Linked DNA regions of Marinoscillum sp. 108. The protein of the gene in region 1 interacts with the protein of each later gene in a pairwise test. Links are inferred from orthologs where the notes say so. Each region holds a gene or a part of one and is shown on either strand. Other genes may lie near its edges.

The links. Proteins that work in one complex are often made in the same cells at the same time.
Region 2: the proteins of GV030_RS21200 (region 1) and def interact in binary tests that used the Escherichia coli proteins (3 or more experiments, as listed by UniProt). The link is inferred for Marinoscillum sp. 108 from one-to-one orthologs.

The regions. Positions count from the first base shown.
Region 1 is NZ_LR734819.1:130,441-134,176, reverse strand. What follows is about bases 332-3,161. They hold GV030_RS21200 (aspartate-semialdehyde dehydrogenase), read left to right. Parts: upstream 332-1,165; coding sequence 1,166-2,158; downstream 2,159-3,161. Other genes in these bases: GV030_RS21195 (hypothetical protein), read left to right, coding at 2,239-3,161; GV030_RS21205 (lamin tail domain-containing protein), read right to left, coding at 332-1,090. In the rest of the region: more of GV030_RS21205, read right to left, coding at 1-331; more of GV030_RS21195, read left to right, coding at 3,162-3,423; GV030_RS21190 (class I SAM-dependent methyltransferase), read right to left, coding at 3,416-3,736.
Region 2 is NZ_LR734808.1:3,293,526-3,297,427, reverse strand. What follows is about bases 658-3,653. They hold def (peptide deformylase), read right to left. Parts: upstream 2,434-3,653; coding sequence 1,882-2,433; downstream 658-1,881. Other genes in these bases: GV030_RS13395 (iron-sulfur cluster repair di-iron protein), read right to left, coding at 2,843-3,559; ruvX (Holliday junction resolvase RuvX), read right to left, coding at 2,430-2,843; GV030_RS13410 (amidohydrolase), read right to left, coding at 1,094-1,885; GV030_RS13415 (hypothetical protein), read left to right, coding at 716-1,105; murF (UDP-N-acetylmuramoyl-tripeptide--D-alanyl-D-alanine ligase), read right to left, coding at 658-691. Outside these bases: more of murF, read right to left, coding at 1-657; GV030_RS13390 (S41 family peptidase), read left to right, coding at 3,691-3,902. UniProt on the Escherichia coli protein: Removes the formyl group from the N-terminal Met of newly synthesized proteins. Requires at least a dipeptide for an efficient rate of reaction. N-terminal L-methionine is a prerequisite for activity but the enzyme has broad specificity at other positions.

The DNA.
Region 1 (3,736 bases):
TGAGTGTCACCTGAGAACGATCTTCATTCAAACTGACACCCGCTGGCTGCCCGATACCATTGTCAATGGTATAGTTGGTCAGGGTTTCTGCTGAAGTCTCCTCCAGATCATCATTAAAGGTGAGGAGCATCTCCGTCTCCGATAGGGTAAGTGCAGACTGTAACTGGAGCTGTGTATAAGAAAAGTCATATGTCGCATCACTATTCCTTGTCAGCGCAGAGGTTACGGTAAGTGTGTAATCTCCTGTGACCAATGGAGTACCACCATCGAGAGTGAGTGTGACAACCGAATCGCTTACTGAAGATTGGGTGGCTGAAGATACGGTATAGCCCGGCAACGTGTAGCTTCCAGTGGTCTCCGCATCCGTTTGGTCTATCGGCTGATTAAAATATACCACCACTTCCGTAGCAGAAAGAACCTCCACTGTGTCCATTTCCAATTGTGAAATCACCAGGTCATCAAACCCAAAATCATCATACCTTGAAGTGGTACTGTATTGAAAATAAACCCCAAAATAATTGGTTGAGGTATATGTGTTGTCCAAAACGGAGGCTTCGAGCTGGAAGTCCTGAGCTCCATTTGGGTCCGCATAGATTGTCCAGTTGCCCAATACGTCCCGAATCACCCTTATTCTCACTTCGCCTATAATGGAGCTGGAAAACCCCGTGGTTCCCTGAGCAATCTCCTGGACAGTGCCGGCATCATTCCGGAATAATTTGATATAATCGGCGCTGGTTTGTCCCATTTGAATAAAATAGCCCGTGGGATTGTCCTCCAGATCAAGCTTATCAGAAGTGAGATAAATCCTGAAAAAATTAGAGGTGGTACCATTGAAATTTAAATCCAAAAGAAACTCCCAGATAGTATAGTCCATTACCGAGCTGACCGTGGAAAGGTGGAGCACACTTGCCGCGTCACTGGGCCCGTTACTATTCAGTCTGTTTTCCTCCGTAACTACAAAATAGGAGTCATCTCCACTCCAGGTCGGGTCATTGGTGAAGTCGCCATCAGAAAAATTATCCGTCACCTGAGTATATCCGTACACACTATTAATGAGGATAATAAGTAAAAGAGTGGTTCTTAATGCCATCTTATATTAAATTCGCCGTTTGTTAAAAATAGGGAAATAAAAACCTGAAATAGTTCAATATAATATAAAATCATTATGAAGATTGCTGTAGTGGGAGCCACTGGCCTGGTGGGTCAGGAGATGCTGAGGGTCATTGAACAGCGCGAGTTGCCGTTCGATGAATTGTTGTTAGTTGCTTCGGAGCGTTCCGTAGGTAAAGAGATGACCTTCAAGGGCAAAACCTACAAGGTAATTTCAATGCAGGATGCGGTGGATCAAAAACCAGATGTAGCCCTGTTCTCTGCTGGTGGTAGTACGTCCATCACCTGGGCACCCAAGTTTGCAGAAAATGGCACCATCGTGATCGATAATTCTTCGGCCTGGAGAATGGATCCTACCAAAAAACTTATTGTTCCGGAAATTAATGGAGGTGTATTAAGGATCGACGACCGGATCATCGCCAACCCTAACTGCTCCACCATTCAGATGGTACTGGCCCTCGGGCCGCTGCACGAACGTTATACCATCAAGCGTATCGTAGTGTCTACCTATCAGTCTGTGACTGGCACCGGAAAAGCCGCTGTAGATCAAATGATGAATGAGCGTGCGGGCAAGGAAGGCGATATGGTCTATCCATATAAAATTGACATGAATGTGCTTCCTCACATCGATGTGTTTTTGGACAACGACTACACCAAGGAAGAAATGAAAATGGTGAATGAGACCAAAAAGATTTTTGGTGATGACACTGTACAGGTGACCGCCACGTGCGTGCGTATCCCTACCATGGGAGGTCACTCAGAGTCTGTAAATGTGGAATTTGAGGAGGAGTTTGATGTTGCTGAAGTAAAAGCACTTCTGAGCAAAGCTCCCGGTGTAGTACTGGAGGATGATCCTAAAAACAATATCTACCCCATGCCAATCAATTCGCATGGAAAGGATGAAGTGTTTGTAGGAAGAATCCGAAGAGACGAGACTCAGGAAAAAACCCTGAACATGTGGATAGTAGCAGATAACCTGAGAAAAGGTGCGGCGACTAATGCTGTTCAGATTGCGGAATTCATGCTGGAAAACAGCCTGGTGTTCTAATTAAAAGAATAGCCTATAAATTAGCGGTCTGAGGGATTAACCTTCAGGCCGCTTTTGTTTTGTACAATGGGGAGAAGTCTATGAATAATCTGGAATTTCTTGGTTCGGAAGATGTGCAGCAGTTTATGCTGGAAAATCAGCATTCAGATTTACAAAAGCTACTCCTCAACCCACCCCCACAGTTCAAAGATCAGGTGAAGCTGATAGTGGATCAAATACTCAGTCGACGAAAGGCCAAGGGTAAGCTTCCAGATTGGCTTGATCAACCTGGAGTCATTTTCCCACCTCCATTGTCTTTAGAACAATGCTCCAGTCCGGAAACTGCCGAATACAAGAGCCAATTGATGAGTGGGAAAATGCTGGTGGATCTCACGGGGGGTATGGGAGTAGATACCCTTGCCATGTCTCGGGAGTTTGACCATACCACCTATGTAGAGCATTCCGAATGGCTCTGTGACGTTTTCCAGCACAACCACCCTCTGCTGGGCAATGGGGCAATTGAAGTGGTTAATGCCAGTGCAGAAGACTATCTCAGTCGTTTTGAAAGTAGAGGCCACTTTTTCATAGACCCTGCCCGACGGGATGTCTCCAAAAAGCAGGTTTTTCATTTTGAAAACTGTTCGCCAAACGTTTTGGAGCTACTCCCTCTCTTTCAGTCTAAAGCCGACCTCCTGCTCATCAAAGCTGCACCGATGATTGATATCACATTGGGCCTGAAACAACTGCAGCATGTTCATCAAATACATGTGGTGAGTGTAAAGAATGAAGTCAAGGAAGTACTTTTTCTTTTAAACTTTAAGGAAATTTCTGAGCCTCTCATTAAATGCGTCAACCTCAGAAGTGAACACCCGGCATTGAGCTTTACACTCAGTGGAGAAAAGGACCTGGAAGTCACATTTTCATCCGTAAAAAGATACCTCTACGATCCCAATAGCGCGATCCTCAAAGCCGGCGCATTCAAGTCCCTAACGAGTATATACGACGTGGACAAACTCGCTCCCAATACGCACCTCTATACCTCAGACCAGTTGATCGAGGGCTTTCCAGGAAGAGTCTTTGAGGTAGTAGCGTCAGATGTCGGTAAAAAAGAACTCGGCAGACACTTGCCCGAATTGAAAGCCAATGTGGTCAATAAGAATTATCCCATTAAACCAGAGGAGCTCAAAAAGAAACTCCGACTGAAGGACGGTGGTGATTGGTTTGTGATGGGCTACCGCGACCTCCATGAGGTTCCGAGGATAGCGCTTTCCAAAAGAATCAGGTGATCCGGTTGGGTTGGTACACGCTGTAAAAAATCCATTTGTCACACAAAAAAGATTCTGACTTCTGCCCGAATTGTGCATTTCGAATGGCGCCATCTATGTTCAATAACGTCTTCCCTTCAAGGCTCGAAAACAGTCTAAAAAACAGGTACATCACGTGGATCAGGGAATTCTTCCACCATGAAGCTGATTGAAAATCGATGACATGCAATTCTCCGTTCTCCGTCAAATGCGTCCGGGCTTTGAAGATGGCACCTTCCAACTTCTCTGTACCAAAACAATCAAGAAAAAAGGGCATCACTATGGCATCGAACTT
Region 2 (3,902 bases), on another replicon or contig:
ACAGTACCGGATCAGAGAATCGCTTGGCCATATTTTCCAAACGGAAATCATCCAGGTTGATAAAGGCTGTACCCCCTGTGGTTCTCAGGTGATCAAATAATTCGCTCTTGCCACGGAGCACGCCTTCTATTCCGCCAAACAGCTCCGTATGCGCCTCACCGATGTTGGTGATGAGCCCGTGGGTAGGGTTGGCCATCCGGCACAGATCGGCAATCTCGCCCACGTGGTTAGCACCCATCTCTATCACGGCCACCTCCACCTGCGGGTGAATGTGCAGCAACGTGAGGGGCACTCCCAGGTGATTGTTGTAATTGCCTACGGTTGCATGGGTGATGTATTTCTCCTGAAGTACCCGGTTGATCAATTCCTTGGTGGTGGTTTTACCATTAGATCCAGTGATGGCCAGCAGCCGGCGTTTGTACCGGCTCCTATGGAAAACGGCCAGATCCTGCAAGGCTTTTTGACTGTCCTCAGCCAGGATGATCCGGGGATCGGTGGCAAAGGCGGGATCATCCACCACAGCATAGGCTGCTCCGAGCTCCAGGGCCTTCTCTGCAAACTTATTGGCGTTGAAGTTGGGTCCGCTCAGCGCGAAAAACAGGTTATCCTTTTGGATGGTGCGGGTATCGATAGAAACCCCATCGCTTTGTAGAAACTTCGAGTAGAGATATTCAATAAAATTTTCCATCATTACAAATATATTCGGATCTCCTGCATGAACGACCAAAACCGTACGATCATCTTCATTCACTTCCTCACCGACCCGGCTGGTTTTGATTTTGAAAACCCGCTGGAACAAAAAGTGCGTGCGGAGAAAAAAGAGGGTGATGTACTGTATTCACTGGATAACTTCTCGGATAGTCTCACCCTTCACTATGCCAAAAAACTCATCAGCGACAGTGAGCAAATAACGGTCATCTGCCAAGTGCAAGGGGAAGACGTACCCACTGGGGGTGCCTTTTCGTTACTGAATCAGCTCATTAAAAAGAAAGACTCAAAGCTCTTTTGCAACAGGGATTATGCTCCACTGAAACCCATGATGACCCGGCTCAAGGGGAGGGTGTTCGCTACTGGGGAGGAATTGATGAAGATGTTATTCGAATGAAAACCGATCAGCATCCCGCTGAAAAGGAAACCGGTCTCTAAAAGATTGTAAATCTGCGGCAGACAAAGTAGCAGTGAGGTTTTCTTCCTTTTCGGAAAAGGCCATTACCTCTCCTTTGAAATTATAAACTGCCGAATGTCCGACATACTGCGCACCTACACCATCGGTACCGAGTCGATTGACCCCCATGCAATAAGCGATGTTCTCTATGGCACGTGCTGCCAGCAAAGTATCCCATGCATGAATGCGTGGTTCGGGCCAGTTGGCCACATAGACGAGCACATCATATTCATATAGGGAATTTTCAGTCGCTCTTGACCGGGCCCATACCGGAAATCGCAGATCGTAGCAAATGAGTGGCATGAGCTTCCAGCCATTCACCTCCACGATCAATCGTTCGGTGCCAGCCGTGTATCCCGCATTTTCACCCGCCAGTCCAAATAGGTGTTTCTTATCGTAATACTGGCTCGATCCATCCGGGTAGACCACATACAGCCGATTGTAAAACGACTCCCCTTCCCTAAGGATGTAGCTACCCATAATCACCGCTTTGGTTTGGGCGGCTTGCTGCTTCATCCAACGAAAGGTCTTGGTGTGTGCTACTTCGGCCAGCTCCGCGGCCTTCATAGAAAACCCGGTGGTAAACATCTCCGGGAGTACGATGAGGTCTGGCTTGGACTCCAGCTTCCAGATTTTTTCCTCAAACATCCCCAGGTTTGCTTCGGTATTCTCCCAGTGGATATCGGACTGGATCAGGGCTATTTTCAGCTCATCGGTCATCGTTTGGCAGGCACCTTCACACGGTAGTCTGCATCCACCTTCCCTTTACTGATATTGGCCAGTTTGCCCTTCAGTAGCCTCTTTTTGAAAGAAGAAATGTGATCGGTAAACAATACCCCCTCGATGTGATCGTACTCATGCTGGATGACCCGCGCATGGATGTCATCATACTCCTCCTCATGCTCGTTCCACTCTTCATCGAAGTACCTGATCTTCACCACCGACTTACGGGATACATCCTCCCGGATACCGGGTATGCTCAGACAGCCTTCTTCAAAAGCCCATTCTTCACCATGTTCATCGATGATCTGAGGATTGATAAACGCTTTTCTCACACCCTCTTCGCCTTCATCCATCATAGGGTAATCGTCTACTACAAAGAGACGAATAGACTTGCCAATCTGCGGAGCAGCCAGACCCACCCCTGATGCGGAGTACATGGTCTCAAACATGTCAGCTATCAGTTCTTTCACGCTGGCTCCCTTTGGGATGTCTGCTGCTTTTTTCTTTAATACCGGATCTCCGAAGAGTACGATCGGATATATCATAAACGTGCTTCTAAATAAGATTGTAAAATGATCGTTGCGCTTATTCGATCAATGTTTTCCTTTTTTTGACGGTCACTTTTTTTTGTCCCTCCTGCAATCATGGCATCCAGTGCCATTTTGGAAGTGAACCGCTCGTCATGCAAAAATAGTTTCTTATCGGGAAATAGTTTCTTAAATCTGTTCACCGCAGCTTCCACGAGGGGTGTGGCGTTGGTTGGCTGGCCGTCGGTATTTTTAGGCATCCCCATCACCACCTCAGACACTTCCTCCTTTTCAAAATAGGCTTTCAGGAAATCCATGAGGTCATGGGAACGGACAGTTTCCAGTGGAGTGGCGATGATTCCCAATGGATCAGTGACGGCTATTCCAGTACGCTTGGCACCATAGTCTAAGGCCAGAATCCGAGGCATTAATTAAGTGGGGTAAGATTATTGACTTTTTCGCGCACTACAGCCTCCAAAGCCACTGCACGGGGGAAGAGTATTTTATTCTCGATTTCGGCATGATACCACATCTCCCGATCAAAGGCCTTGATCTCCTGAGCAATGACCCGCCAGTGCAGATCACTCATATCAGCCTCTTCCACCAGGTTGCGGATACCCGCCAGTTCATCTTCTTCGCAATGGTCAGTGTGGATCTGCTTCAGCGAGAGTTTGCGATGCCTCCAAAGCGCCATCTGAGGGTTTGAAACTTCTCCTTTTTGAATCTTCAGAAGCAAATTGATATAAGAGAAAAGGGTGTCCTCCTCCTCATATATGTGATTGATAAACTCTTCTACAAACTCAGGAAAGATCAGCTTGAGGTCATTCAACGTCTCATATTGATGAACCAGATTGGCGATATAAGGCAATTTCTCCTTAATAAAGAGGTGGTGGGCATATTTGAGGTATTCAATCACTATTTCCAAAGGATATTTACCCAGCTCCTGAAAGGAAAACCGATGTGACCGATCAAATAAATAGAAAGCTTTGAGCACCTGACCTTTCTGCAAACCCATCTGACTGCATACCTCTCTGAGCGTACGGTCAGGGTGGCGATAGAAGTCTATCCCCAGGTAACTTAGTGCCCGGGCGTAGATGTAATTTTCATCTACTAGTGATCGTATGGTCAAATCAAATACTCTCATCCACCCTCAAAGATACCAATATGATTGAAAACGATGGGTTGATTTTGGTCAGAAACGTTTTTGATCATCCGCACGTTTAATTTTGACCTCATAAGGCTGTAATTTTAAACGCACAATAAATTCTGAATCCATTGGAGACTCCAAAAAATAGTAAAAGCGCCATCAGACTTCCTTTATATATCGCCCTGGGAATTGCCCTGGGAATTTTCATCGGAGCCAATATGGCGGAAGGCAATGACCCTTCTGACAGCTTGTATGAAAGCATTTACAAGTTTAGGCAGGTGATCACCCACATTCAGAATGACTATGTGGATGAAGTAAATACTGAGGAGCTGGCCGAAAC